DNA from 3 places in the Prosthecomicrobium sp. N25 genome. Region 3 is predicted to be linked to each of the others. Evidence: predicted binding sites of a transcription regulator. Region 3 holds the regulator's gene; each other region holds the start of a gene.
The links. Region 3 encodes LexA, which represses DNA repair genes until DNA is damaged. Its sites were predicted from a motif close to TGTTCNNNNTGTGTTCNG; they were not measured.
Positions count from the first base shown of each region.

Region 1: rmuC (DNA recombination protein RmuC) is a predicted target of LexA. The motif match lies at 5,077-5,094, and genes of this name have one in related genera.
Region 2: recA (recombinase RecA) is a predicted target of LexA. The motif match lies at 6,661-6,678, and genes of this name have one in related genera.

Region 1 covers NZ_JBBCAT010000001.1:735,640-745,401, reverse strand. The annotation lists gene WBG79_RS03435 (hypothetical protein) at 1-1,958, shown strand, start outside; gene WBG79_RS03430 (hypothetical protein) at 2,077-2,454, shown strand; gene WBG79_RS03425 (hypothetical protein) at 2,470-2,934, shown strand; gene WBG79_RS03420 (hypothetical protein) at 3,526-3,870, opposite strand; gene WBG79_RS03415 (helix-turn-helix transcriptional regulator) at 3,883-4,878, opposite strand; gene rmuC (DNA recombination protein RmuC) at 5,095-7,005, shown strand; gene WBG79_RS03405 (TM0106 family RecB-like putative nuclease) at 7,101-9,762, shown strand, end outside.
Region 2 covers NZ_JBBCAT010000004.1:29,597-39,358, reverse strand. The annotation lists gene WBG79_RS22240 (amidase) at 1-1,148, opposite strand, end outside; gene WBG79_RS22235 (cyclic nucleotide-gated ion channel) at 1,354-2,592, opposite strand; gene alaS (alanine--tRNA ligase) at 2,609-5,281, opposite strand; gene recA (recombinase RecA) at 5,464-6,543, opposite strand; gene WBG79_RS22220 (pseudouridine-5'-phosphate glycosidase) at 6,820-7,734, shown strand; gene WBG79_RS22215 (cytochrome P450) at 7,833-9,062, opposite strand; gene WBG79_RS22210 (MFS transporter) at 9,475-9,762, shown strand, end outside.
Region 3 covers NZ_JBBCAT010000001.1:3,033,632-3,043,393, forward strand. The annotation lists gene WBG79_RS13795 (UbiH/UbiF family hydroxylase) at 1-174, shown strand, start outside; gene WBG79_RS13800 (NAD(P)H-dependent oxidoreductase) at 296-1,645, shown strand; gene WBG79_RS13805 (cysteine hydrolase family protein) at 1,757-2,365, shown strand; gene cydB (cytochrome d ubiquinol oxidase subunit II) at 2,382-3,392, opposite strand; gene WBG79_RS13815 (cytochrome ubiquinol oxidase subunit I) at 3,389-4,795, opposite strand; gene moaC (cyclic pyranopterin monophosphate synthase MoaC) at 4,966-5,445, shown strand; gene WBG79_RS13825 (molybdopterin molybdotransferase MoeA) at 5,451-6,680, shown strand; gene lexA (transcriptional repressor LexA) at 6,968-7,675, shown strand; gene WBG79_RS13835 (ComEC/Rec2 family competence protein) at 7,714-9,762, opposite strand, start outside.

The DNA.
Region 1 (9,762 bases), 2.3 Mb from region 3:
CCACCGCGGAGAGCGAGCCGCCCGAGGCGGCCTTGCAGGCCTACCGGAACGGCTTCGTGACCCGACCGCTCGAGGACCCGACCAGCGCCACCTACCTGCTCGGCGGCTCGGTGGAGGTGGACCTCGCCACCACGGCCTCGCTGGAGATCCGCGCGTACTGCGCCTCGCCCCATTCGGGCAAGTTCGACGATCCCGCCCGCCGGCGCGAGCGGGCCGACCGCATCGACGGGGCGTGGCCGAGCCTGCCGGGGGAGCGCGTCGGCCTGTTCGACGAGGCGTTCCCGGCGGAGCGGCACGAGCCGAAACCCCTGAAGGCCTCCAAGCTCTTCGGCTTCGAGGTGGATCGCTACGATCGCGTGAGCCTTCCACGCTCGTGGGTGACGCTGATGCGCATCTCGGAGCTGCCGGCGTTCGTGTCCCAGGTCAGCGGGCTGACCCGCATCGACCTGCATGCCGCCCACCTGAAGGCCATCGTTGCCGGAGGGGCCCCGGATGCCCCCACCACGGAGGCGATCGCGGCCGCGGCCCGCTTCGATCTGTGCGATCTGCCGGAGGTGCTGCGTCCGGCGCGGGTGGCCCTGCCGCACCGGTTCCCCGACCTCGCGTCCCGCGAGGTGCGGCTCGTGGCTCTCGCGATCTCCCGCCACGCGCCCCTGATGCGCACGCGGCCCAGGCTGGTGAACGGCCGGTTCGTCGCCGAGACGCCGCTGCCCGACCGCCTGCAAAGCGCGCCCGACCCGGGCCTACGCGACGTTTTCGACAAGCCGGCCGCGTTCGTGGTCGACCTCGATCTGCCCGGCCTGGAGCGCCCGCCGGCGCCGGCCCCGCAATCGAGCTACCCTGTGTTCGGCTGGACAGCGGGCGAGGGGGATGCCCCGGCGGCGCATGGGCCGCGGCCGGCGGGCACACGGCTGCTCGGCCGCTGGTCGACGGGCCGCCGCGCCTCGATCCGCATCCCGCTCGCCCGGCCGTTCAAGGTCTCGGGCACCCACGAGCGGATCGGCATCGTCGTGTGGCCGCCAGACCTGTTCGGCGCCGCCGCGGGCGCCCCGCTGCCGCCGGCGGACACGGTGCCGCGCCGCCACCTGGACGAGCGGGTGGCGCTCGCCGAACTTTTCGACGCCGACATCGGACCGGGCGGCGCTTTCGTGACCCGCATCGGCGCCGATCCGGTCCGGCCCCCTGCCTCAGCGGTGCGCGCCATCCTGCCGACCCCGGCCGACTTCCCCGACCTCCTTCTGGGCGGCCGGGTGGACGAGAGCCGGATTGTGCGCAGCGTCGACATACCGTTGCCGAAAGGCCCCAAAGCCGCGCCGCGCGACGCCGCCTTCCGCGCCGCGCTTGTGCTCCACGAGCCGCGCTTCGATGTGGCCGAGGAGCATTGGTACGTGGACGTGACGCTGGCCCGCCAGCCGATGGCCGATCCGTTCGTGCGCTTCGGCGTCGTCCGCTACAACCCGGCCCTGCCGAAGGATCTCCGCGTCTCCGAGCCCGCCGTCGCCTGGGGCATCGTGGCGCCGGAGCGGATCTTGGCGGCCGAACTGACCGAGTGCGCGGGCGTGCGCGCCGTCAAGGCCTCATTCGGCGGCCGCGCCCCCGCTTTCGGCGCCGTGGACGACCGCCCGCGCCCCACAGCCCGGTTTCGCTTGGTGCGGCGTGAGACCTCCCCGGCCGGACTGCCGATGATCGACACGCTCATCGAGTGCGACGGTGCGGGTGACCAGACCGGTGTCTGGACGGCGACCCTGACGCTGCCCCCCGAGCCCGCGCGACCCGGCGCCCGCTACTTCGTGCAGGCCGACGAACACGAGAGCTGGCGCCCCGCCCGCTACCCCGTCGAGCCCGTGCCCGACACCGGCGGCGGCGCCCCACCGCCCGAACTCGATCTGCGCCGCGAAGCCGGTCCGCGCTTTGTGGCGGAGCTGGAGATTGCAGTCCCCCCGGGGCCGCCCCGATAGGGGTGGCGGCGAGGGGCCAATGAGGGGCCGCAAGCGGCCCGCCAGATTTTCCGTTCGCACCCCGAAGGGGGCGAAACCGGACGCGTGCGCTCCGGCCATTATCGATTGGGAGGATTTCATGATGGTACGCCGATTAACCGCTACGATTGCCATGCTCGCCCTTCTTATCGCGCAGGCGACCGCCTTGCCCCTGCCGCTCCGCCCCTGGCAGGAGGACGGGCGGGTGACGCGCGTGGAGAGCCGGTTCGACATCACGGACGTCAAGATAGATCAGGGGTGGGTCAGCGGCACGCTGGTCGCCACGATCGACACCGGGCTCTTCGAAGTCCCTCTGGCAACGCCGTTCAAGACGCTCCAAAATACAAGCTTCAAGCAGAAGATCGGCAGCATCGAGATAACGCTGGACGTCCGGATCGCCGATCCGACGACGGTTTGCTTCAAATTGTTCGCCGGCCCGGTCCAGGTCGGCAACGAACTCTGTAAAAAGGTGGTCTGAACAGGAGGTATGACCATGATCAGGTCCTTGGCAAGTCTCATGCTGCTGGTCGCATCGATGCAACCGGTTGCGGCCGCATGCAGTTGCGGTCCCGACTTTTGTACCGACGATCCGCGCATTCCTGCCGCCTTGAGGGCCAAGAAGGCCGCCCTGGCGAAGGAGTATCCCGCCCGACTGGTCGCGCTTCTCGATCGCGGCACGCAATGCGTAGCGCGCATCGAACGCGGGCCGGACGGCTTCTCGCTGGTGCTCGTCCAGAAGAACGGCGATAAGCAGTCGGTCGCCTGGACGGAGGACGATGAGCGGATCGCCAAGACGCAGCTCGCCAGCGGCACTCTCGGGCACTACTGGATCGTCCACAGCCGTCGCGCCTTCGCCTGCTGCGGCGAACCCGCCTACGACGCCCGACCCGACTACGACGCCCGCGATGACGTCAACGCCTCCCTGGCGATCCGCTGCGATCCAGGCAGGCCCTGCTGAACTCCCGGGCGCCCGAACGGCCCCGCAAAGGCCGCCGCGCGCCCGGCCACCCAGTTCCCCCAATGAACACGCGCCGGTGTGGGGGAATGGACCGGGCCGTGATGCACAAGGTTGGATTGTAGAATTCTACCCGTCTCCAGAATCATCAACCAAGAACATACCGGCATTGGAAGACAGATCCAAGTCGATCTGAAAAACCTGCGGATTATGTCGACAGCCAGCTCGATCAACCAGCGAGATATTGAGACTGCCAAGAGGGCGGATCGCCGGAGGATTTACTTGATTTTCGGTATTTCGCTTGCAAGTGCGCCATGGCCCGACCGTTCGCCGGGTCTGCGCAGCTCGCAACACCCGCGCATCGATATCGGCGACCCAGACCGGGTCCGACGGGAATCGGTGGCCTCGCCGCCGGCGGGCGGGCGGGCGGGCTCGGAAGCCGCCATGAGGTGCCGGGAGCCAGCAATCGGGAATAGTGATCAATTCTCCCGTCAGTCTCCTTCAGCTTACAGTCAGCCCATCATCATAAGTCTTGCACTCGCGAAGCATTCCTCGAATGAAGTCTTGATCCTAGCCGGGTGGATTAGCTATTTATCATCCTTCTTCGGCCGCCGTTTCGCGTTCGGCTCGCGCGTGGCGTGGTCCCGACCAATCTGCCACGTATCCGACCCCCTGGATCCTGCCGCCGAGCGCACGGACATTGGCCGCGGCATCTTCGTTCGGTGCCACCCGAATACCGTGCCCCTCCACGACGACAGCGCGCTCGACCTCATCGATGTTGTCGACCTCTATCTGCTCCGAGGTGATGTTCGTCGAAGCCGGGCAGATGCGGAAGGCCGACCGGCCGGTGAGTCGGTTCCGGATGCGCACCGGATAGAGCTTCACGCCATCCTCGGAGACGAGCCAGAAGCGGCGATCGAGACGGGAACCAATGGTCATGTTGATCCTCCTTTACGGCATTGCGGCAAAATCGCTGCGTCGGTAGCCATCCACCATCCGGCGGAGGGCCGCGGGTTCGAGCACCTCGACCCGGTCGCCCCAGGCGTAGAGGTGCCAGCACATCTCCAGATGCCCCGACGCGTGGAAGCGGACGACGAGGGAGCCGTCAGGCTCGTCCTCAAGGACCTGCTCGGGGTGAAAGAGATAGCCGCGGGCCTGGTCGGCGGCTTCCGGCCGGAAGCGCCAGGCGACAGGGCCGTATTCGGCCTCGTTCTGGTACACGCCAAAGGCCCGGTTGGCGAAGGCCTGGAGATCGAAGCCTTCGGGCCGCGTGAAAGGGACGTCCCCGACACGCGCGACCGCGACGGCGTCAAGACGGTAGGTGCGGATCGGGCCGTCAGGGTCGTCGACCGGCCGCGCGACGAGGTAGCGGCGCGCGCCAGAGAGGATCCCGTAGGGCACGACGCGGCGCGGCTTGGCCCAGGAATCGCCGTGGGAGCGGTAGTCGATCTCCAGCACGACGCAGCGCTTCACTGCCTCCAGCACAGCGGCAGCGACGTCGTCGTCAATCCTCGGCCGAGGGCCCGGCCGCGCTATGATTCCCTGCGCTTCGAGAAGTGCCTCGTGGTCGGTCTCCAGCCGCGCCATGGTCTTCGGCGGCACGAGCGCCAGGATCTTGTCCTGAAGGCGCACCAGCACGCGCGCTTCGATCGGCGATCCGGACCGGCGCAGTTCGGCGATGGCGAGGTCCAGCGCGGCGAGTTCCTCCGGCGTCAGTGACATCAGCTCGCGGACCTGCCCGCCCTCGAAGCGCCAGCGCTTTCGGCCATCCTCGTCGAAGGAGGCCACGACCTCCGGGAATACCGCTTCGAGGGCACTCATCATCCGCTGCGCCGTCCTGAGAACGCAGCCGAACCGCTCGATGACATCGTCGAGCGTTACGCCCATCCGGTGGGCCCCGACCATGCGCGCAAGCTCCAGCAACTGATCCGCCTTCGCGAACGACATGGCAGCACCCCAAGACAGAATCTGTCACCCGCTACAACCTATGCAACGATTGATAGGGGGGAGTCCAGCGTGTATGGAACGATCTCCTCAACTGCAACCGAGAAAGTTTCCTTTGGTTGCAGAAGGTTAGATAATGCGCAGCCGCACGGCGGTGGAAATTCGAACCATCTATGCGTCAGCTCGGCTACAGGCAAAGGTTGTTCTGTTTTCGTTCAGATGACGCGCTTTGTCATCCACTTAGGCGAGATTCCGGTCATTGCGACAACGTCGAGCCGACTTCGGTCTCGACTCGTCGCGACGATCGACCTCGTCACAATTGAGTTGAATGAGCTGAGCATGGACATCTACCTTCAGTATCCTGTGGCGGCCACCTATGCCGCGCTCGCCGCGACGGCCGTGGCCCTCCTGGCCGTTCTCCTGATTGCTGGGCAGAGCCGAAGACAAAAGGCACTCCTGGTCAGCATGAGCGGCCTGGCTGGCCTGCTCGATGAGGCGAACGCCACGCTGCGGGGCCTGCCGGATCTCTTCCGGGGCGAGTCGCGGATCGGTCGCGAGGAGCAGCGCCACAATCTCGCGGCGCACCAGCAAGCGCTCGAGGCGCGCCTCGGGACCGCTAGCCAGTCGCAGGCGGACCAGCTCTCCAAATTCCGCATCGAATCCGGCCAGGGCCGGACGGATCTGCAAGCCTTCCTCAAGACGGCAACGGATGGTTTCGCGGACAGCTTGGCGCGCCGGCTCGATGACATGCGCCTCACGATGAGGGAGCACGGCGAGCGCCTGGAGAAGGCGCAGGCGGAAGCTCGCGAGGTTCAGCGGACGGCGATCGAGATGCTGGTGCGCACGGTCGAGGAGCGACTCGCGACCTCGGGCAAAGTTCTCGCCGACCAGCTCGGGCAGATGCGCCAGGAGGCGACCGCGAGCGGCGTCGCGCTTCAGGCCGGCATCAAACTCGCGACCGACGGCTTTGCGGAGGTGCAGTCGCAGCGGCTCGCCGATGCCAGCCGGACCATCAAGGAGTTCGAGGAGCGGACGACCAAGGATCTTGCCGCCTCGCGCGAGCAGGTGCGCCTCGGCCTCGCCGACATGGTCGTCCAGCTGAAGGGCCTCATCGAGCAGAACGAGGCCAAGCAGGAAGCGCTCCGCGCGGCATTGACGGCCGGTCTCGACCAGCTCCGCAAGGAGAACGAGGGCAAGCTGGAGCAGATGCGCCTCACCGTCGACGAGAAGCTGCAAGGGACGCTGGAAGCGAGACTAGGCGAGTCCTTCAAGCAGGTGAGCGAACGATTGGAGCAGGTCCACAAGGGCCTTGGCGAGATGCAGACCCTCGCCAACGGCGTCGGGGACCTCAAGCGCGTGCTCACCAATGTGAAATCGCGCGGCGGTTGGGGCGAGGTCCAGCTGGGCGTCCTGCTGGAGGACATGCTGACGCCGGACCAGTATGCCCGGAACGTCCGCATCCGGCCCGAGAGCGGGGAACTCGTGGAGTTCGCAGTCCGCCTTCCGGGCAAGGAGGACGACAAGCCGGTCTTCCTGCCGATCGACGCAAAGTTCCCGCAGGACGGCTACGAACGCCTCCTCGCCGCCCAGGAAGGCGGTCTCGCGGACGAGGTGGAGAAGGCCGGCGCGGCCCTGGAACGGGCGATCCGGTTGCAGGCACGCACGATTTGCGAGAAGTACGTCCACCCGCCCCATTCGACCGACTTCGCGATCATGTACCTACCGACGGAAGGGCTATACGCCGAGGTCATCCGACGGCCGGGCCTCTGCGCGGACATCCAGAGCACGCACCGCATTCTGCTGACCGGCCCGACCACGTTGTCGGCGCTCCTGACCAGCCTGCAGATGGGCTTCCGAACGCTCGCCATCGAGAAGCGCTCCAGCGAGGTCTGGCAGGTGCTGGCAGCGGCGAAAACCGAGTTCAAGAAGTACGGCGAGGTCTGGGACAAGCTCGGCAAGCAACTGGAGACAGCGCAGAACACCGTCTCCCTGGCCGGCCGCCGGACCCGTGCTATCGAACGCAAGCTCCGCAGCGTCGAGACGATAGAAGTGCCGGACGGCTTCTTCGGCGACCTCATCGCCGCGCCGGACGAGGACGAGGACGGGGGCTCGGAGCGCGTCACGATTTGAACAGGTCCTGGGGCGCGGGACCGAACCGGTGCTGCGCCCACTGATCGAGACCCGCCGGGAGCCTTTGCCGGTGGACGATGGAGCGTCGCGGGCACATGCGAAACGACCAGGGCACGATCATTCTCTCGCCATCCGACCTCATGCGGTTCCAGGGCTGCAGGCACGCGACGGCGCTCGACCTCCGCTTGGCGCTGGGAGAGCCGCTTGTACCGGCCGACGACGGGGCAGAAGCCGCGCTGCTACAGAAGAAGGGTCACGCCCACGAGGCAGCCTATCTCGCACGGCTGGCTGCTGCCGAACTGGTTGAGATCGCGCGGACTGACGACTTCGCAACGGCGGCGGCCGAGACCACCGCGGCGATGCGGCGAGGTGTACCCGTGATCTACCAAGGTGCGCTCGGCTTCGGCCCCTGGCAGGGCTGGTCCGACTTCATCGAGCGCGTCGAGGAGCCCTCGGACCTTGGCCCGTGGTCCTACGAGGTGGCCGACACCAAGCTGAAGCGCCGCGCCGACCCGAAACACGCCATCCAGCTGGCGATCTACTCGAAGGCCGTCGCGGCGATCCAGGGCCGCCTGCCCTCCCGCGCGCACGTCGTCATCGGATCGGGAGAGCGGATCACCATCGACCTCGCCGACGTGCGCCACTCCGTCGATCGGCTCGCCGAGCGCCTCGTCGCTTTCGTCGCCGCACCCCACGCGACGGTTCCGGAACCGACGCCGTCCTGCAGGCTCTGCCGCTGGCGCGAGCACTGCGACAGCCACTACGATACCACAGACAGCCTCGTCCGGGTGGCCGGCATCACACGGCAACAACGCCGGCGGCTGGAGACGACGGAGATCGCGACGCTCACCGCCCTCGCTTCGTCGGCGGAGCCGGTGCCCCGGATGGCACCGGAGACGCTGAGCAAACTGCGAACTCAGGCGAGGCTCCAACTCGGCCGGCGCGCGGGCGGTCCACCCACGCTGGAACTCAAGGCCCTCGAACCCGGCCGCGGCTTCGCGCGCCTTCCGCGGCCGTCCCCGGGTGACCTCTTCTTCGACATGGAAGGCGATCCGCTGGTGGAAGGCGGGCGGGAATACCTCTTCGGGGTCTTCCACGAAGAGGGCGGCTTCCACGCCTGGTGGGCGCACGACGAACCCGCAGAGAAGGCGGCGCTCGGAGCCGTCCTCGGCTTCTTCGTCGAGCGCCTCGCAGCCGACCCGGCGGCGCACATCTACCACTACGCCGAGTACGAGGTGACGGCGCTGAAGCGGTTGACCCAGCGCTATGGGACCGGAGAAGCCGTCCTCGACCACCTCCTTCGCAGCCAGCGCTTCGTCGATCTCTACCGCGTCGTCCAGCAGGGCCTGCAGGCCTCAGAGGCCGGCTATTCGTTGAAGGATCTCGAAACCTTCTACCTCCCCAAGCGCGACGGCGAGGTCGCCACCGCCGGGGACAGCATCGTCGCCTACGAGACCTGGTTGGAGACCGGCGAACAGGCGATCCTCGACGGGATCGAGCGCTACAACGAGGTCGACTGCCGTTCGACGAAGGGCCTGCGCGACTGGCTCCTCTCCGTCCGACCGACGGATATGGGGTGGTTCGAACACGCCGCGGATCCGACTGTGCCCGAGGAGTTTGTCGACGCCGAGCGGGACGCGCTCCGCCGCCGGCTCGACGCCGCACGGGCCCAGCTTGGCGATCCCCTGGCAGACCTCCTCCTCGAACTCGGATCCTTCCACCGCCGCGCCGACAAGCCCGCCTGGTGGGCGCATTTCGACCGGCTCGGCCGCGACGCCGAGGACCTGATCGAGGATCTCGAATGTCTCGCCGACCTGAGGGCGATCGGCCCGTCTGATGGTGCGAGCCGCACCTACACCTATCCGCACCAAGAGACGAAGATGCGGGAGAAGGCCAAGCCCATCGTCCGCGAGCTCGGCAAGGCCGTGACGATCGCCGCGCTCGACCGCCGCCAGCGACGGGTGACGCTCGCCGGCACCAGAGCGACCGGCCCGCTCCCTGACCGGCTCGATCTCCTGCCGGCAAAGCCGCTCGACAATGGCGTGCTCCGCACCGCGGTCGCCCGGAACGCGGCGGCCCTGGCCGACGGCGGCGGCGGCCTTCGCGCAATCCGCGACTTCCTCGATCGGCGGCCGCCACGGCTCTTGGGCCTACGACCCGGCGAGGCGATCGCCCGGACGGGCGACGTGGTGGAGGCGGCAGTCGCCGCTGTCGGCGCCCTCCACCAGAGCTATCTCCCGATTCAGGGGCCGCCAGGTACCGGCAAGACCTATGTCAGCGCGAAGGCGATCGTCGCGTTGGTCCGGTCCGGCCGCCGCGTCGCGGTCTCCTCCAACGCCCACAAGGCGATCGACAATCTACTTCTCGCCGTGGCAGGCGAAGCGCGGGCCACTGGTCGGCCGGTCGCCATCGTCAAGAAGGTCTCCGACGCCTCCGAGGCACCGGACGACCCGATGATCGTCGTGACGAGGGACAACAACGCCCCCCTCCTCAGCGAGGCGGACGTGGTCGGCGGCACCGCCTTCCTGTTCGCCCGCCCGGAGATGGCCGGCATGTTCGACCACCTTGTCGTCGACGAGGCGGGCCAGGTCTCGATCGCCAGCCTCCTGGCGATGGCCGGTGCGGCCGAGAACATCGTCATCGTCGGCGACCAGATGCAGTTGCCGCAGCCGGTGCAGGGCATCCACCCCGGCGGGAGCGGGCTCTCCACGCTCGATTATCTGATGGAGGGTCGGTGCACGATCGCGGCCGACCGCG
Region 2 (9,762 bases), on a different contig from region 3:
ATCGGGCTGATCAGCACATCGTGGCGCTCGAAGAAGGCCAGCCAGCGCCGGTAGAGCACCGTCTGGTGCTTCATCGCGTCCGCCACCGCCGCCGCGTCGAGCCGCAGCGCTTCGGCCACGTTCGCCCGCACGTTCGGCCCCACGAGCTCCGGCGTGCGCGCGACCATGTCCTTGAAACCCGCCAGGAAGCTCAGTCCCCGCAGCACCGCGAAGCAGTCGTCCGAGCCGCCGCAGTCGGGCGTCGCTTCCTCGAACGCGCTGAAGGCCGGCGCCATCCGCGCGCAGCGCTCGGCGAAGACGGCCCGGACATGCCGGTCCGTCGGGGCGAAGCCGAAGTCGGGCGTCACCGCGGCCCGCAGGCTCGCGAGGTCGGCCGCCTCCGCCGCGAACGCCCCCGGATGCCGGATCCGCCGGCCCGGGACGGTCGTCGCCAGCGGATCCGCCGCATCGTCGCCGGCGATCACGCCGAGGAGCAGCCGGAGATCCGCCACGGTGCGCGCCATCGGCCCGAGCACCCCCAGCCCCGCCCAGCCGAGCAGCTTCTTCTCGTTCGGCACCAGGCCCGGCGTCGGCCGGAACCCGACGATGCCGCAATAGGCGGCCGGGTTCCTGAGGCTGCCGCCCATGTCCGACCCGGTCGCCAGCGCGACCATGCCGGTCGCCAGCGCGACCGCCGATCCGCCCGAGGAACCGGCCGCCGTCCTGGTCGTGTCGAAAGGGTTGCCGGTCGCGCCGAAGACCAGATTGCGCGTGTTCGCCCCCGCGCCGAACTCCGGAGTGTTGGACTTCGCCAGCACGATCCCGCCGGCCGCACGGATCGCCGCCACCATGGAGTGGTCGCGCGCCGGCACGTGGTCGCGGAAGAGGAGGCTGCCGAAGGTGGTGCGCAGCCCGGCCGTCTCCTCGAGGTCCTTGACGGCGATCGGCAACCCCTCAAGCGCCCCGAGCGCCTCGCCCCGGCGGATCCGGCCGTCTGCGGCCCGGGCGGCCGCGAGCGCCCGCTCGAAATCGCGAGTCGGCAAGGCGTTGACGGCGCCGTCGATCGCCTCGATCCGCTCTATGGCCGCCTGTACCACCTCCGTCGCCGAGACCGCCTTCCGGCCGAGGAGCCCCCGGACCGTCACCGCGTCGAGATCGCACAAGCTCATCCTCGCCTCCATGGCCCGACCCGCGTCGCCCGCGGCCGGGCCGCCGATGGCCGCGACGTCGCTCCGCCCCGCCCCGGTCCCGCGTCCGGCAAACCGACCGCACTCGCCCGGCGGACCTCCGTTCCCGGCCCGCCTCGGCGGCGGGGCCGCCTCCCGGGCGTGAAGGCACGGTCGCCCGGCCGCGGGACCCGGCCCCCGCACGGGCTCACGGCGGCGCGTCCTCCGCCTCGCGCTCGTGCAACTCGTCCTGCGTGATGTCCCCGCGCGGCGTCAGTGCCTCCCGCTCGATGCGCGACCGCGCCACCTGCCGGATATGGGCCGCGATGCCGGGCTTGCGGTTCATGAGGTGATGCAGGTCCTCCGCATCCAGGAGCAGCAGCCGACAGTGCGAAAGCGCGACGATGTCCGCCGAGCGGGTCGCCTTCCGGAGCACCGCGATCTCGCCGAAGAAGTCCCCGTCCGAGAGCCGAACTTTCGCATCCTGCAGGTCCACCTCGACCGTGCCGGAGGCGATGAAGTACATGCAGTGGGCCGGATCCCCCGCATAGGTGATCACGGTCCCCGGCTCGACCGATTGCGCGCTGAGCAGGCGCGTGACCTCGGCGATCTCGCCGGCATTGAGTTCGGCGAAGAGCGGCACGCGGGCCACCATGCCCCAGGTCACCACGAAGTCCCGCTGGTGGATCTCCCGCGCGAAGGCCGTCGCGATGATGCCGACCGGCAGGGCGAACATGCAGAAGCCGAACAGCATGACGATGCCGGCCAGCACCTTGCCGGGCGCCGTGACCGGCACCACGTCGCCATAGCCGACCGTCGTCAGGGTCGTCACCGCCCAGTACATCGACGCCGGGATCGATCCGAACACGTTCGGCTGGATCTGCCCTTCGATCCAGTGCATCAGCGACGCTGCGGTTACGATGAGCCCCGCCATCACGACGGCGCTCGCCACCAGGGCGCGCCGCTCGGAAACGACCGCGTTGGCGAGCGACCGCATACCGGGTGAGTAGCGGGTGAGCTTCAGGAAGCGCAACAGGCGGAAGATGACCAGGACGTTGACGTCGAAGACGTCGAAGATGAAGCCGACCAGCGTCGGCGCGATCGCCAGGAAGTCGATGATCGCCCCCGGATGCGCCATGTAGCGCAGCCGCGCCCCGATCGGTCCGTACTTGATGAGCGGCCCGTGCAGGTCCGCCACCCAGACCCTGAGAATGTATTCCACCGCGAAGAGGGCCACAGTGACGAGTTCGATGGCGACGAAGAGGCGCTCGTACGAGCCTCTGAGTTGCGGGACGGTTTCCAGCACCACCGCCGCCACGTTAATGACGATCAGGCCGATGATGCCGACCGAAACCAGATGGGCGACCCGGTCGCCCCCCGCGTTCGCCTCCAGGATCTCGTAGACCCTGCGCTTCGGGCCGGCCACGACGGATCGCTGGAGCGCCATCGCCGACCCCTTCGTCTCAGCCGCCCGTCCGCGCCGCCAGCGCGGCCGCGACCGCCGCGAGTGCGGCCTCCGCCTTGGCACCGTCCGGTCCACCGGCCTGCGCCATGTCCGGCCGGCCGCCGCCGCCCTTGCCGCCGAGTGCCTCGGACCCGACCCTGACGAGGTCCACGGCGCTGAGGCCGCCGGTCAGGTCCTCCGTGACGGCAACGACGATCGCGGCCTTGCCGTCCTCCGCGACCCCCACGAGGGCGACCACGCCGGAGCCCACCGCCTTCTTGGCCTCGTCCGCCAGGCTCTTCAAGTCCTTCGGGGCGACCCCCGAGACGGAGCGACCGAGGAAGCGCAGGCCGGCAACCTCCCGGACGCCGTCGCCGGCGCTGGTCCCGCCGCCGCCCATGGCCAGCTTCTTCTTCGCCTCGGTCAACTCGCGCTCCAGCCGGCGCCGCTCCTCGACCAGAGCCTCGACGCGTCCGACCACATCGGCCGCCGTCACCCGGAGCGCCCCGGCCACCTCGCGCAGGCGCCGGTCCTGTTCGCCGAGATGGCGCCGGGCGCCCGTCGCCGTCACCGCCTCGAGCCGCCGGACCCCGGCCGCCACCGCACTCTCCCCCAGGATGCTGACGAGCCCGATATCGCCGGTGCGCCGCACATGGGTGCCGCCGCAGAGCTCCACCGAATAGGTCTTGCCCGCCCGGTTGCCGTCCGTGTAGCGGCCCATGGAGACGACGCGCACCTCCTCGCCGTACTTCTCGCCGAAGAGGGCGCGCGCCCCGGACGCGATGGCGTCATCGACGCCCATGAGGCGGGTCACCACCTCTTCGTTCTGCAGGACGATCTGGTTGGCGATGTCCTCGATGCGTGCCAGCTCCTCGGGCGCGATCGGCTTCGGGTGGGAAAAATCGAAGCGCAGCCGCTCGGGCGCGACCAGCGATCCCTTCTGGGCAACGTGCTCGCCCAGCACCTCGCGCAAGGCCTCGTGGAGAAGATGCGTCGCCGAATGGTTCGCCCGGATCGCACTGCGGCGGGCGTGGTCGACCGTCAGCTGGAGAGCGGCGCCGGTCGTCACCGTTCCGGCCTCGACCACCCCGCTGTGCACGTAGAGACCGCCACCGAGCTTCTGCACGTCGTTCACGAGGAAGCGGATCCCGTCCCCGCTCATCACCCCCGTGTCGCCGACCTGGCCGCCGGACTCCCCGTAGAAGGGAGTCTGGTTCAGCACGATGGCCCCCTCCTGCCCGGCCTCGAGCCGGTCCGTCTCGGCACCGCCGGAAACAAGGGCGAGGACGACGCCCTCGGCCGTCTCGGTGTCGTAGCCGAGGAACTCCGTCGCGCCGACCCGCTCCTTGATGCCGAACCAGACCGCCTCCGACGCCGCCTCGCCGGACCCCGCCCAGGAAGCCCGCGCCTCGGCGCGCTGCCGCGCCATCGCGTCCTGGAAGCCGTCGAGGTTCACGTGGATGTCGCGCCGCCTGAGCGCGTCCTGCGTGAGGTCCAGCGGGAAGCCGAAGGTGTCGTAGAGCCGGAACGCCGTCTCGCCGTCCAGCATGTCGCCGGCCGCCATGCCCTGCGTCGCCTCCTCGAGAAGGCCGAGGCCGCGCTCCAGGGTGCGGCGGAACCGCGTCTCCTCGAGGCGGATCGTCTCAGCCACAAGGGCTTCGGCGCGCACCAGCTCCGGATAGGCCTGCCCCATCTCGCGCACCAGCACCGGGACCATCCGGTGGATCATCGGGTCGCGCGCGCCCAGGAGATGGGCGTGCCGCATGGCGCGCCGCATGATGCGGCGGAGCACGTAGCCCCGGCCCTCGTTGGAGGGCAGCACGCCGTCGGCGATCAGGAAGCTCGTCGCCCTGAGGTGGTCGGCTATGACCCGGTGGCTCGCCCGCGCGTCCCCCTCGGCCGGAACGCCGGTCAGGTCGACCGACGCGCGGATCAGCGCCTTGAAGAGGTCGATGTCGTAGTTGTCGTGGACGCCCTGCAGGACCGCCGCGACACGTTCCAGACCCATGCCGGTGTCGATCGAGGGCTTCGGAAGCAGGGTCCGGGCACCGTCCGAGAACTGCTCGAACTGCATGAAGACCAGGTTCCAGATCTCGATGAACCGGTCCCCGTCCGCCTCCGGCGAGCCCGGCGGCCCGCCCCAGATGTGGTCCCCATGGTCGTAGAAGATCTCCGAGCAGGGCCCGCACGGGCCCGTGTCGCCCATTTGCCAGAAGTTGTCGGAGGTGGAGATCCTGATGATGCGGCTGTCGGGCAGCCCGGCGATCTTCTTCCAGAGCCCGTGCGCCTCGTCGTCCTCGGAATAGACCGTGACCGTCAGGCGCTCCTTGTCGAGCCCGAACTCGCGCGTGACCAGGGTCCAGGCGAGTTCGATCGCCCGGTCCTTGAAGTAGTCGCCGAACGAGAAGTTGCCCAGCATCTCGAAGAAGGTGTGATGCCGCGCGGTGTAGCCTACGTTGTCGAGGTCGTTGTGCTTGCCGCCGGCGCGCACGCACTTCTGGGCCGTCGAGGCCCGCACATAGGGCCGCCGCTCCACGCCCGTGAACAGGTTCTTGAACTGGACCATGCCCGAGTTCGCGAACATCAGGGTCGGATCGTTGCGCGGCACCAGCGGGCTCGACGGCACGATCTCATGCCCCTCGCGCGCGAAATAGCCGAGGAACGTCGACCTGATCTCGTTGACGCCGCTCATGGAACCGCAGACCTTTCGAATGCTTGACACGGGTCCGAGCTTTTAGCCGCCGCTCCCCGGCCTGTCCACACGAGAAGCGAGGCGGCCGCGGCGTCGCGGCTCGGCCCTCTCTCCCGGGAAGGGCCCAGGTACCGCCGGGGGCCCGCGGCCCTCACCGGCCCTCGCGCCACGACCCGCCTCGATCAGTCCGTGACCGGGCCGTCCTCGTCCTCGGCGGTGCCCGTCGGCAGGATCTTGTCGGCGATCAGGCCCGCGTTCTGCCGGATCGCGGTCTCGATGCGAGCCGACACGTCCTTGTTCTCCTTCAGGAAGGTCTTGGCGTTCTCGCGACCCTGGCCGATGCGCTGGCTCTCGAAGGAGAACCAGGATCCGGACTTGTCGACGATCCCGGCCTTCACGCCGAGGTCCACGAGCTCGCCGACCTTGGAGATGCCCTCCCCGTACATGATGTCGAACTCGACCTCCTTGAAGGGCGGAGCCATCTTGTTCTTCACCACCTTCACGCGGGTCTGGTTGCCGACCACCTCGTCACGGTCCTTGATCGCGCCGATCCGGCGGATGTCGAGGCGCACCGAAGCGTAGAACTTCAGCGCGTTGCCGCCCGTCGTCGTCTCCGGGTTGCCGAACATCACGCCGATCTTCTGGCGGATCTGGTTGATGAAGATAACCATGGTGCGCGACTTGGAGATCGACCCGGTGAGCTTGCGCAGGGCCTGGCTCATCAGCCGTGCCTGGAGCCCGGGCAGGCTGTCGCCCATCTCGCCCTCGAGCTCCGCCTTCGGCGTCAGCGCGGCGACCGAATCGATCACCAGCACGTCGACCGCTCCGGACCGCACCAGCGTGTCGGCGATCTCCAGCGCCTGCTCGCCCGCGTCGGGCTGCGAGATCAGGAGATCGTCGAGATTGACGCCGAGCTTGCGGGCGTAGATCGGGTCGAGCGCGTGCTCGGCGTCCACGAAGGCGCAGATCCCACCCTTCTTCTGCGCCTCGGCGACCACATGCAGCGCGAGCGTCGTCTTGCCCGACGATTCCGGCCCGTAGACCTCGATGATTCGCCCGCGCGGCAGCCCGCCGATGCCGAGCGCGATGTCGAGCCCGATCGAGCCGGTCGAGACCACCTCGATCTCCACGACCTTGCCCTGGCCGAGGCGCATGATCGAGCCCTTGCCGAAGTTGCGCTCGATCTGTGCCAGCGCCGCGTCCAAAGCCTTGCTCTTGTCCATGCCGTCCCCGTCCACGAGGCGAAGTTGCGCCTGTGCCATCTGACCGCTCCTTATGTCACGCGCTCGCCGGCCGTACAAATCCCGCTTGCGTACCGGTTTTGTTCCATATACCGTCCTCCTCGTCAAGTCGCTGTCTTGTCTCGTCGATTCAAATTCCGTACGCGCTATGTTCCGGCGGTCCTCCAGCCCTCGGACCGGGTCGCCGCGGGAGGAATCGTCGAGGTCCTGTCGGCGGCCCGGCGGAGGCCCTCGCCAGCCCCGCTCGCGTCGATCATACTTGGGGGAAATCCGTGCCTTCCCTGCCCGCGAGGATCCTTGCACGCCGACCTGATCGAACCGACCGAGGAGGTCGCCGCCGCGCTGGCCGAAGGCCGTCCGGTGGTCGCCCTCGAATCGACCATCATCGCCCATGGCCTCCCCTGGCCCGCGAACCTCGAGGCCGCGCGCGAGCTCGAGGCGACGGTCCGGGCCGGCGGCGCGGTGCCGGCGACGGTGGCGGTCATGGGCGGCCGCCTGCGGGTCGGGCTCGACCCGGCCTCCCTGGAACAACTGGCGCGCAGCCGCGACGTCCTGAAGCTGTCGCGCGCCGACCTCGCCTTCGCGATCGCGACGGGGCGGATCGGCGCCACGACGGTCGCGGCCACGATGATCGCAGCCCAGCGCGCCGGAATCCGGGTCTTCGCGACCGGCGGCATCGGGGGGGTGCACAGGGGCGCCGAGACGAGCTTCGACGTATCGGCCGACCTGGAGGAACTGGCGCGGACCGAGGTCGTGGTGGTCTCCGCCGGCGCCAAGGCCATCCTCGACCTCCCCAAGACCCTGGAGGTCCTGGAAACCCGCGGCGTGCCGGTCGTAGGCTGGCGCACCGACGACTTTCCGGCCTTCTGGTCGCGCACCTCGGGCCTGCCCTGCCCCCTCCGGATCGATACGGCCGAGGACTTCGCCCGCTTCGCCGCGAGCCGGCGCGCCCTCGGCATCGGCGGCGGGATCCTGCTCGCCAATCCCGTTCCGGCGGCACACGAGATCGCGCGCGCCGAGATGGAGCGCCACATCGCCTGCGCGCTGGCGGACGCGGAGTCCGCCGGCATTCGCGCCAAGGCCGTGACGCCTTACCTTCTCGGCCGCATCCTGGAATTGACCGAAGGTCGCAGCCTCGCCACCAACCGCGCCCTCGTCCTGGCCAATGCCGGGCTCGCGGCGGAGATCGCGGTAGCCCTGTCCCGGACCTGATCCGGCCGCCCGGGGCACGGACGCGTCGGAGCGGCACCAGCCCGAGCCACGGGACCCAAGCCGGTGACGCGCCCCGGGAGTCCCGGGACGCCACCCTTTCACCAGAGGCAGTCGAGCCGTTCGAGCCCGCGGAAATGATAGCTGTCGCGCCAGCGCGGCGGAGCGGCGGCCCGCAGCCCGGGCAGGCGTTCGAAGAGGATGGGCAGCGCGATCGCCAGTTCGAGCCGCGCCAGCGGGGCGCCCACGCAGAAATGGATGCCGGCCCCGAAGGCGAGGTGCGGGCCGGGGATGCGGGCCGGCTGGAAGGCCTCCGGGTCGTCGAATGCCACCGGATCCCGGTTCGCCGCGGCCAGGAGAAGCCCGATCCGATCGCCCTTGCGGAACGGATGCCCGGCGAAGTCGAAGTCTTCCAGCGCGTAGCGGGTGAAAAGGTGGAGCGGCGGGTCGTGGCGCAGGCACTCCTCGACGGTCCGGCGCGTCGCCTCGCCGTCCGCGAAGATGGCCCGGCGGTCGACCCCGGGCGCGAGCAGCGCCGCGACGGCGTTGCCGAGCGCATGGACCGTGCCCTCATGGCCGGCGTTCATCAGCAGGATCGCGGTCGCGACCAGTTCCTCTTCGCTCAGCCGGTCCGCGCCGTCGCGGGCGGCCACGAGCGCGCTGAGGAGATCCTCGCCGGGACGCGCGCGCCGGTCCCGGATCGCGGCGCGGACATAATCCGAGAAGGCGAGCGTCGCGGCGACCGCAGCCTCCTCGACAGCGCGCGTGGCCCCGAACTGGTAGACGGCCACCATCGCGTGAGACCAGGCCACGAGTTGAGGCCCGTCCGCGACCGGCAGGCCGAGAAGCCCGCAGATCACCGCCACCGGGATCGGCTCCGCGAAGGCTGGGAGGAGATCCGCCTCCCACCGGTCCGCGACGGCGTCGAGGAGGCGGCCGGCGAGCCGCGCGATCTCGGGCGCGAGCCGCTCCACCGCCCGACCCGTGAAGGCGCGGTTGACGAGGCCGCGCAGCCGCGTGTGGACCGGCGGCTCGCGCTCCAGCATGGATCCCGCCTCGAAGGCGAGAAAGGGGGCGAGATGCGCGGCCGGCTCGGGCCAGCCGAGTTCCTCGCGCGAGGCCACCTGCAGGATCTCGCGGCCGAAGCGCCGCTCCTTGAGCGCTGCGGACACCACCCCATGGCGTGCCGACACGGGAAAGCCGTAGGCCTCCCAGACCACCAGGTCGCCGAGCGCGCGCAGTCTCCGGTAGGCCGGATAGGGGTCCTGCACGAAAGCGGACTCCTTCGGGTCTTGGGCGAAGCGCGGCAGGTTTCCCGGCCCGGTCTCCATCGTGGCCTCCTCGTCGGCGCGATCGACCTTATGACCAGGACGGCGGCGCGCGAAAGAGCCGTCCGACGCAGGTGGCGAGGTCCGCACGGCGGGCGGCCCGTGCGGGCGGAAATCGCCTGCGAAACGATTCCCGGGACCCGTCGGGCAAGCGGCCGGCATGGAAGCAGAGGACCTTGTCCAAGGCCAGCCGGTCAGGTTAATGTCAGATTGCTACCGACGCAATTAGACCATGTGCTACGTGTTATCACGTAGACAACCCAACCCGGCGCCCCACTTCCCCGCGGACGGACCGGAGAGTTCCCGAGTGCCTCGAGCTCCGGCCCGCAGAGTCCTGAAACAAGGACAAGGGATAGGGAGCTTTCTCATGTCTGTGACGACCATGGGTTCGTCGGCCGCGGCCAGAAACCGACCGATGACGCGGGAAGAGAAGAAGGTGATCCTCGCCTCCTCGGCGGGCACCATCTTCGAGTGGTACGATTTCTACCTCTACGGCTCGCTCGCCGCGATCATCGGCGCGCAATTCTTCTCCTCCTTCCCGGAGGCGACGCGCAACGTCTTCGCGCTCCTCGCCTTCGCGGCGGGCTTCCTGGTCCGCCCCTTCGGCGCGCTCGTGTTCGGCCGGCTCGGCGACCTGGTCGGCCGCAAGTACACGTTCCTGATGACCATCCTGATCATGGGCATCTCCACCTTCGTGGTCGGC
Region 3 (9,762 bases):
CGGGCACTGCTCTCCGACCTCCTGCCCGCCCAGATCGCCCGCAGCCTCGGCCTCGCGCTCGCCGACCGGATCGCCCCGCTGCGCCGCCTGATCATGCGGGAGGGCCTGGCGCCGAGCTTCCTGACCCCACGCGTCATGCGCCCCGAGCGGCCGCGGCGCGCCGTCGAGCCCTGAACGGCCCGCCCGGCATGCCTCCCCTGCCCGGCCTCCGGTTGACCCGACCGGGGCCGGCGCGGGACAGTCGCGCCCAGGAGACGACCGGCCCCGCCAGAGGGCCGGCCAGGGAGGCGATGTGATGAACCTGCACAAGATGCTGCTCGCCCGGAAGGCGGCCGGCCGTCCGGTGACCGTCGGCCTGATCGGGGCCGGCAAGTTCGGCACCATGTTCCTGTCGCAGGTCCGAGTGACCGACGGCATGCACCTCGTCGGCGTCGCCGACCTGAGCGTGCCGCGCGCCCGGGCGCAGCTCGCCGCCGCGGGCTGGCCCGAGGAGCAGGTCTCCGCCGCCTCGCTGTCCGACGCCGCCGCCACCGGCCGCACCCATGTGGGCGACGACGCCGAGGCCCTGATCGCCTGCCCGGCCGTGGAGGTCGTCATCGAGGCGACCGGCGACCCCAAGACCGGGATCCGCCTGTGCCTGAAGGCGATCGAGAACGGCAAGCACATCGTGATGGTCAACGTCGAGGCCGACGCGCTCGCCGGCCCCCTCCTCGCCCGCCGGGCCGAGCAGGCCGGCGTCGTCTATTCCCTCGCCTGGGGCGACCAGCCGGCGCTCATCTGCGAGCACGTCGACAGCATCCGCGCCTGCGGCTTCCGGGTCGTGGCCGCCGGCAAGGGCACCCGCTACCACCCGACCTACCACCATTCGACGCCCGACACGGTCTGGGACATTCTCGACCGCTACCTCAAGATCACCGACCGGTCGTCGATCAATCCGAAGATGTTCAACAGCTTCGTGGACGGGACGAAGTCGGGCATCGAGATGACCGCCGTCTGCAACGCGACCGGCCTGCGGTCCCAGAGCGAGGGCCTCTCCTTCCCCCCCGCGACCCGCTTCGAGCATGCCGAGGTGTGCAAGCCACGGTCGGAGGGCGGCGTGCTCGAGTTCGCGGGGGTGACCGAAGTGACGTCGTCGGTCTACCGGGACGGCACGGACGTTCCCCATCACCTGGCGCTCGGCACCTACGTGGTCTTCGAGGCCGAGAGCGACTACGCCCGGCGCTGCTTTCGCGAGTACCACATCCTGCCCGACTCCTCGGGCCGCTACGCCGCGCTCTACCGCCCGACCCACATGATCGGCCTGGAGCTCGGGCTTTCGGTCGCCTCGGTGGCCCTGCGGCGCGAGCCGACCGGCGCCCCGACGGCCTTCGTGTCCGACGTCGTCGCCACGGCCAAGCGCGACCTGAAGGCGGGCGAGATCCTCGACGGCGAAGGCGGCTTCTGCGTCTGGGGCAAGCAGACCCCGGCGCGCCGGTCCCTCGACGAGGGCTACCTCCCGCTCGGCCTCGCCCAGCACGTCCGGCTCGTCAAGGACGTGGCCGAAGGCGAACGGCTGCGCTGGACGGACGTGGAGGTGGACGCCGCCGACCTCGCCGTGCGCACCCGCCGGGAGATGGAGGCGACCTTCGGTCCCGATGCGGTGTGACGGTCCGCCGGGCGTCAGGATGGGCTGCGCCGACCCGCCTGCCAGTGTACGCCGGCGCCCGGAACAGGTCGGCATCCGGGGCCGTTGCAGGACCTCTGCCGGGAGGTTCGCATGGGTTCGGACGGCATCACGCATGGTCCCCTGGACCCCGGGACGGTGCATCTCTGCGTCGACATGCAGCGCATCTTCGCCCCGGGCTCGCTCTGGTCGACGCCCTGGATGGAGCGCGTCTTGCCGCGCGTGACGGCGCTCGCGGAGCGCCATGCTGCGCAAACCCTGTTCACCCGCTTCATCCCGCCGGAGCGCCCCGAGGACCGGCCCGGCGCCTGGCAGCGCTACTACCGCCGCTGGCGAGAGGCGACGCGCGAGCATCTCGACCCCGCCCTCCTGGAACTGGTCGAGCCGCTCGCCCGGCTCGCGCCGCCGGCGGAGACGATCGACAAGCCGACCTACTCCGCCTTCGCGGCCGGCGCGCTGCCGCAGCGCCTCGCCGCCCGGGAGGTCCACACCCTGGTCGTCACCGGCGCCGAGACGGACGTCTGCGTGCTGGCGACCGTGCTCGGCGCCGTCGACCGCGGTTACCGGGTGATCGTCGTCTCGGACGCGATCTGCAGCTCCTCGGACGCCGGCCACGACGCGCTGATGACCATGTACCGCGGCCGCTACGCCCTGCAGATCGAGGTGGCGACCACCGAGGAGATCCTCTCCGCCTGGTCCTGACCGCCCGGCCGCGCCCTCAATGGTAGCCCTCGCCGGACCTGAGCCGTCCCCGGAAGGTCCAGTAGACGAAGACCGAGTAGCCGAGCACCACCGGCAGCAGCAGGAGCGTGCCGACGAGCGAGAAGATCTGCGATTCCGGGGCGGCCGCCGCCTGCCAGATCGTCACCGTGTCGGGCACCACGTAGGGCCAGGACGACACCGCGAGCCCGGCGAAGCAGAGGAGGAAGATGCCGATCGTGCCGAGGAAGGGCAGGACCGTGCCGCCCGACCGGATCGACGCCCAGACGAGCAGGACCAGCCCGGCCGCCAGGGTCGGCAGCGGCCACAGCCAGCGCAGGGTCTCGGCCGCGAACCAGCGCTCCGAAACCCGCGGGGACGCGAAGGGCGTCCACAGGCTCACCGCCGCCACGAAGGCCGCGAGCCCGACGAGGAGCCACGGCGCCAGCCGGCGCGCATGGTCGGCGACCTCGCCCTCGACCCGCATCATCAGCCATCCGGCCCCGATCATGGCGTAGCCGGCGACGAGCCCGAGCCCGCAGAGCACCGAGAAGGGGGTCAGCCAGTCGAGGGAGCCGCCGGCGAACTGCCCGTCGGCGACGCGGATGCCCTGCACGAGCCCGCCGAGCACCAGCCCCTGCGCGAAGGCGGCGAGGATCGATCCGCCCGCGAAGGCCACGTCCCAGATGCCGTGGTTCGGCTTCGCCACCCACCGGTACTCGAAGGCGACGCCCCGGAAGATGAGCGCCAGAAGCATGACGATGACCGGCTCGTAGAGGGCCGGCAGGATGATCGAATAGGCGAGCGGGAAGGCGACGAAGAGCCCGCCGCCGCCCAGCACCAGCCAGGTCTCGTTGCCGTCCCAGAAAGGGGCGACCGAGTTCATGATGGTATCCCGCTCGCGCTCGCCGCGCGCCGTCGCGAACAGGATGCCGACGCCGAGGTCGAAGCCGTCGAGGATCACGTAGAGGGCGACCGCCGTCCCGATGAGCGCGATCCAGACGACCGGGAGAAGCTCCATGCCGCTCATGTCTCACTCCTCGCGGTCGCGGCCCGCACGGCGTCCACGGACGCCGACAGGGGGCTCGAGGGCACGCCCGGCTCCGCGTGGGTCACGTCGGGCGTCGGCCCGGCGTGGATCAGCCGGTTCACGTAGAGGATGCCGGCCGTGAAGACGAAGCCGTAGACCACGACGAAGAGCGCCAGCGACACCGCCACGCGCATGGGCTCGATCGGCGAGGCCGCGTCCGCGGTGCGCAGGAGGCCGGTCGCGAGCCAGGGCTGCCGGCCGATCTCGGTGACCATCCAGCCGGCGATGATGGCCAAAAAGCCCATCGGCCAGGACCACGCGGCAGCGGTCAGGAACCCGGTCGCCGCGTCCAGCCGGCCGCGCAGCCAGTGCCAGCCGCCCCAGGCCGCGAGCGCGACCATCAGGACGCCGAGGCCGACCATGAGGCGGAACGAGAAGAACACCGGCCAGACCGGCGGCCGGTCCGCCGGGGCGAAGTCCTTCAGGCCCTTGAAGAGCCCGTTCCAGTCGTGGGTGACGATGACGCTCGCGAGGCGCGGGATGCCGATCGCGTAGTCGTTGCGCTCCTCCGCGGCGTTGGGCAGCGCGAAGAGGAGGAGGTCGGCGGGATGCGACCCGTCCCAGTGCCCCTCGATGGCGGCGAGCTTCGCGGGCTGGTGATCGCGCGTGGCGAGACCGTGCAGGTCTCCGATGACGATCTGCAGGGGCGCCAGGACCAGGGCCATGCCGAGCCCCATGCGGAGCATGATCCGGCTCTCGTCGATGAAGCGGGAGGCGAGGAGATGCCGCGCCCCGACCGCCATCACCACGATGGAGGTGGTCAGGTAGGCCGCCGTCACCATGTGGGCGAGCCGGTAGGGGAAGGTCGGGTTGAAGATCGCCGCGATCCAGTCGACCGGGTAGGCGATCCCGTCGCGGACCGCGTGCCCGGCCGGAAATTGCATCCAGCTGTTCGCCGAGAGGATCCAGAAGGCGGAGAGCAGGGTCCCAACCGCGACCGCCGTCGCGCTCGCCGCCATCATGCCGGGCGACACCCGATCCCATCCGAACAGCATGATGCCCAGGAAGGTCGCCTCCAGGAAGAAGGCGGTCAGCACCTCGTAGCCGATGAGCGGTCCGACCACGTTGCCGACCACCAGCGAGAAGCGGCTCCAGTTGGTGCCGAACTGGTAGGAGAGCACGATCCCGGACACGACCCCCATGGCGAAAGAGACCGCGAAGATCTTCGTCCAGTAGCGCGCGAGCCGCAGGAAGATCGGATCGCCCGTCCGGAGATGGCGCAGGTGAAGCGTCGCCACAAAGGCCGAGAGCCCGATCGTGAAGGCCGGAAAGACGATGTGGAACGTGATCGTGAAGGCGAACTGGACCCGCGAGAGCCACACGCCGTCGAACCAGTCCGTCATGCCGCTGCTCCCAGGGCTGCCCCGCGCCCGAACCGTCGAGCTTGCGATCGGTTCGGTCCGTAATAGCCCGGAGGCGTGCCGTCTGTGATCTCGTCACCGACCCCGGCCGCTTCCGCCCGCCCCCCGTCGCGGCTAGATTGCCGACCCCGGCGAGCGGCGCGAGGCATCCCGTGACGGCGAGACTGACCCATATCGACGAAACCGGCGCGGCCAACATGGTCGACGTCGGCGACAAGGCGGTGACGCGGCGCGTGGCCGTCGCCGAGGGGCGGGTGCGCATGAAGCCCGAAACCCTGGCGATGATCCGCGCCGGCCAGGCCAAGAAGGGCGACGTGGTGGCGACGGCGCGAATCGCCGGCATCATGGCGGCGAAGCGGACCCACGAGCTGATCCCGCTCTGCCACCCCCTGCTCCTCACCAAGGCGGCCGTCGAGATCGAGCCCGACGAGGCTCTGCCCGGCCTCGTCGTGCGCGCGACGGTGCATGTCGGCGGTCAGACGGGGGTCGAGATGGAAGCCCTGACGGCTGCCACCGTCGCGTGCCTGACCATCTACGACATGGCCAAGGCGGTCGACCGCGGCATGATCGTCGAGGGCGTCCGGGTGCTCGAGAAGTCGGGCGGCAAGTCCGGCGACTGGCGGGCGGAGTGACGGCCATGGCGGTGTCCGGATCCCCGCTCCTGTCGGTCGAGGAGGCGCGGGCGCGCATGCTGGCCGGCGTGGTGCCGGTCGGCGCCGAGTCGGTCGCGCTCGCCGAGGCGGAAGGCCGGGTCCTCGCCGAGGACCTGACCGCCACCCGTACGCAGCCGCCCTTCCCGGCCTCGGCCATGGACGGCTACGCCCTCCGCGCGGCCGACATCGCCGCCGTCCCGGCGCGCCTGCGCGTGATCGGAACGGCGCCGGCCGGCCGCGCCTTCGAGGGCCGCCTCGGTGCCGGCGAGGCCCTGCGCATCTTCACCGGCGCGCCCGTGCCCGAAGGCGCCGACACGGTGCTCATCCAGGAGAACGCGGAGGTTGCCGCGGACGGCACCATCCTGGCGCTCGACGCCACCCCGCGCGGCCGCAACGTCCGGCCCGTGGGGCTCGACTTCCAGGCCGGCGAACGCCTGATCGACGCCGGCACGCGGCTCGACTGGCGGGCGGTCTCGCTCGCCGCGGCCATGAACCACCCGGTCCTCCAGGTGCGCCGTCGCCCGCGCGTCGCCGTCCTGGCGACCGGGGACGAACTCGTCCGCCCCGGCGAGACGCCCGGCCCGGACCAGATCGTGGCGTCCAACAATTTCGGGGTCGCCGCGATGGTGAGCGCGCTCGGCGGGGAGCCCGTCGACCTCGGCATCGCGCCCGACGACGAGGCCGCCATCGGGGCACGCATCGCCGCCGCCCTCGAGACGCGGGCCGACGTACTGGTCACCCTCGGCGGCGCCTCGGTCGGGGACCTCGACCTGGTCGGCCGGACCCTCGGCGACGCCGGCATGGAGCTCGCCTTCTGGAAGATCGCCATGCGGCCCGGCAAGCCGCTCATGGCCGGCCGCCTCGGGCCCATGCGCGTCCTCGGCCTGCCCGGCAACCCGGTCTCGAGCCTCGTCTGCGCGATCCTGTTCCTGAAACCCCTCCTGCGCGCCCTCCTGGGCGTCGCCCCCCTGCTCGACCCGGAGGTCGACGCCGTGGCGGCGGTCGACCTGGCCGCCAACGACCATCGGCAGGACTACCTGCGCGCCGAAATCGAAAGCCGGGACGAAAGCGGACTGCCCCGGGTGCGCCCCTTCCCCGTCCAGGACTCCTCCATGCTGACCCGCCTCGCCCGGGCGGACTGCCTGGTCCTGCGCGCCCCGAACGCCCCGCCGCTCCCCGCCGGCGGCCGGTGCCGAATCATCCCCCTCTCCTGACCGTCTCAGCCCGCTCCGGCGCCGGACCGCCGCGGCCCGTTCCGCAGCGTTCGGGTTCGTTCCCGGCCGCATATTCTTCGTTCCCGGTCCGTTTTAACGGAAAATTGACGCTTGTAGAACATGGAGAGAACGTGTAGCTTCAGTTCGCGCTTTGTACACGTCACAGGCTTCATCCAGGTTTTCGTGGAGACGACCCCCGTCCCCCATAGGAGATCCGGACGCCCGAGCGGCAGAGTGGCGACGAAGGATTCGAACCACCAAACCGAACCCGAGGGGCGACAGGACCCATGCTCACCCGCAAGCAACTCGAGCTCCTGATGTTCATCCACGAACGCCTGAAGGAAACGGGCGTGCCTCCCTCCTTCGACGAGATGAAGGACGCGCTGGACCTCAAGTCGAAGTCCGGCATCCACCGGCTGATCACAGCGCTCGAGGAGCGCGGCTTCATCCGCCGCCTGCCGAACCGCGCCCGTGCGCTCGAGGTGGTGCGGCTCCCCGACTCGGTCGCGCCGAGCCTCGCGGCAGCCCGCAACGGCAAGGCCTTCGCGCCTTCCGTGATCGAGGGAAGCCTCGGCAGGCAACGCCCGGTCGGCTCCGGCGACGACAAGAACGGCGCGGTCTCCATCCCGGTGATGGGGCGCATCGCCGCCGGCACCCCGATCTCGGCGATCCAGAACTACACCCACGCGATCCCCGTCCCGGCGGACCTCATCGCCGGCGGCGAGCACTTCGCCCTGGAGGTGCGCGGGGACTCCATGATCGAGGCCGGCATTCTCGACGGCGACACCGTGGTCATCAAGCGTGCCGACGGCGCCGACACCGGCGACATCGTGGTGGCGCTGGTGGACGACGAGGAGGCGACGCTGAAGCGCCTGCGCAAGCGGGGGGCGTCGATCGCCCTGGAGGCCGCCAATCCGGCCTACGAGACCCGCATCTTCGGACCCGATCGCGTCAAGATCCAGGGCAAGCTCGTCGGCCTCATCCGCCGCTACTGACCGGATCGGCCACGCGGCCCTCCGATTGCCGGAATTCCTCAGTCCGACACGCCCGGGTCGCGGCCGTCTCCGTCGTCGTCCGGCAGCAGGGACGGCGCCCCGGAGGGTGCCGGCCGAAGGGCGGTGCCGGCCCGGCCGGGACGGTGCCCGTCGGCTGCGGGACCGGCCGGTTGCGTCACACGACCGGTCACCGGCGCGGGCGCCCCCGCCGGCTCGGCCGTACGCGAACCGGTGGTGGCCGGAGCGGGCGGCGGCGGGCGGGCGTTCCAGGGCCGGGTCCGGCCCGCGACAGCGGGCTGAAGCGAAGCCGGCAAGGGCGCCACCGCCGAGGGCGTCCCCGGCACGGAAGGGCCCTGCGCTCCGGCCGGCGGGCCGTTGGCCGGACGGGCGGGCCAGCCGAGCGCGAGGCCGCCGGTCTCCGCCAGGACGGCGCGGTCGACGACGACGGTCAGCGCCCGGCAGCCGGGCGGGGCGTCCAGGCGGGTGACCACGATCGCGGCCCGGCGGCAGTCCTCGTCGAAGGCACGCGGATCACGGACGACGGCAAGAACGCGGGGCCGCGTCCCGGGGGAGGCCACATGGATCGCGCAGCCGAACGGATCGCACTGCCAGCCCGCCGCCAGGGCGGGGTCGCGGACGGCGCGCGGGTCGGCGTCTGCGGCGAGCCAGACCTGCGCGGCGAATCGCGCCCGCGCCGCGTCGAGCACCGCCAGGCGCCCGTCGCCACCCCTCACGGCGATCGGCTCGGCATCCGCGCCGACGAGAATGTCCGGAGCCTGCGCGAAGGGAGCGACCGCCACAGCGGCTGCCGCCGGAACGAGGCCGAGGAGACGCCAGCGACGGGTCCAAAGCGTCAGCCAGAGGATCGCCGCGACGGCGAGCGGCAGGGCCGCCGGATGGATGCGCCCGATCAGCCCCTCGCCGCCCGGCAGGCCGGCGACCTCGCTCGCGACCGCCAGCATGGCCTCGATCCCCATCCCCATGAGGACGAGGGGCCAGGACTCCAGGCCGAACGGCATGGCCAGCATGGCCAGGAGCGCCATCGGCATCACGATCGTGCCGACGACCGGCAGCACCAGCATGTTGGCGAGGACGCCGTAGGGCGCCGCGCGGTGGAACTCCGCCGCCACGACGGGAGCCGTCGCGAGGCCGGCCACGACCGACGAGAAGGCGAGCCCCGTCACGTGCGCGGCGAGCCAGCGCAGGAGCCGACCGGCCGGGCCGGCCAGCGGGTTCACCAGGCGGGTCGGGTCGCGCGGGCGGTCGCGCCAGACCTCGTAGGCGGCCACGAGCGCGAGCACCGCCAGGAACGACATCAGGAACCCGGGCTCGGCCACCGCATGGGGTTCGAAGGCCAGGATCGCCAGCGCCGAGACCGCGACCGTGCGCTGAGTCAGGGCGGGTCGGTCCGCCAGGACGGCCAGCAGGCCGACCGCGAACATGATGTAGGACCGGTCCGTCGCCACGCCGCCGCCGGAGATCAGCAGGTAGCCGGTGACGGCCGCGAAGGCCGCGACCGCGGCCACCTTCTTCACCGGGATGCGCAGCGCCAGTCCGGGGACGAGCGCCAGCAGCAGGCGGACGGCAGCGAGCACCGTGCCGCCGACCAGGACCATGTGCAGGCCCGAGATCGAGATGATGTGCGAGAGCCCCGAGGCGCGCATGGCCTCCTGGTCTGCCTCCGGGACGGCGCGGCTCTCGCCCACGATCAGGGCGGCCGCCATCGCGCCCGCCCGCCCCGGCAGGGCCTGCCGGATCCGCTCGGCGATGTCGTGGCGCAGTGTCGCGACCCCGGCGGCGAGGCGCAACGCGCCGGGCGGCGGCCCGAGATCCTGGCGCTCCACCCGGCCGAGGACGAAGCCCGAGGCCCCGCGCCCCTCGAAATAGGCCCGCCGGGCGAAGTCGTAGCCGCCCGGCAGCACGGGGCCGTCGGGCGGCCGAAGCCGGGCGAGGAAGCGCACCCCCTCCCCGATCCGCGCCCCGCCGTCGCGCCCCCGGGCGGCCGTCGCGGCAATCCGCTTCGGCCATTCCGCCGGCGCCGGCCCGCGGGTCTCCATGGATTGCACCGCGACCAAGAGGCGCGTGCC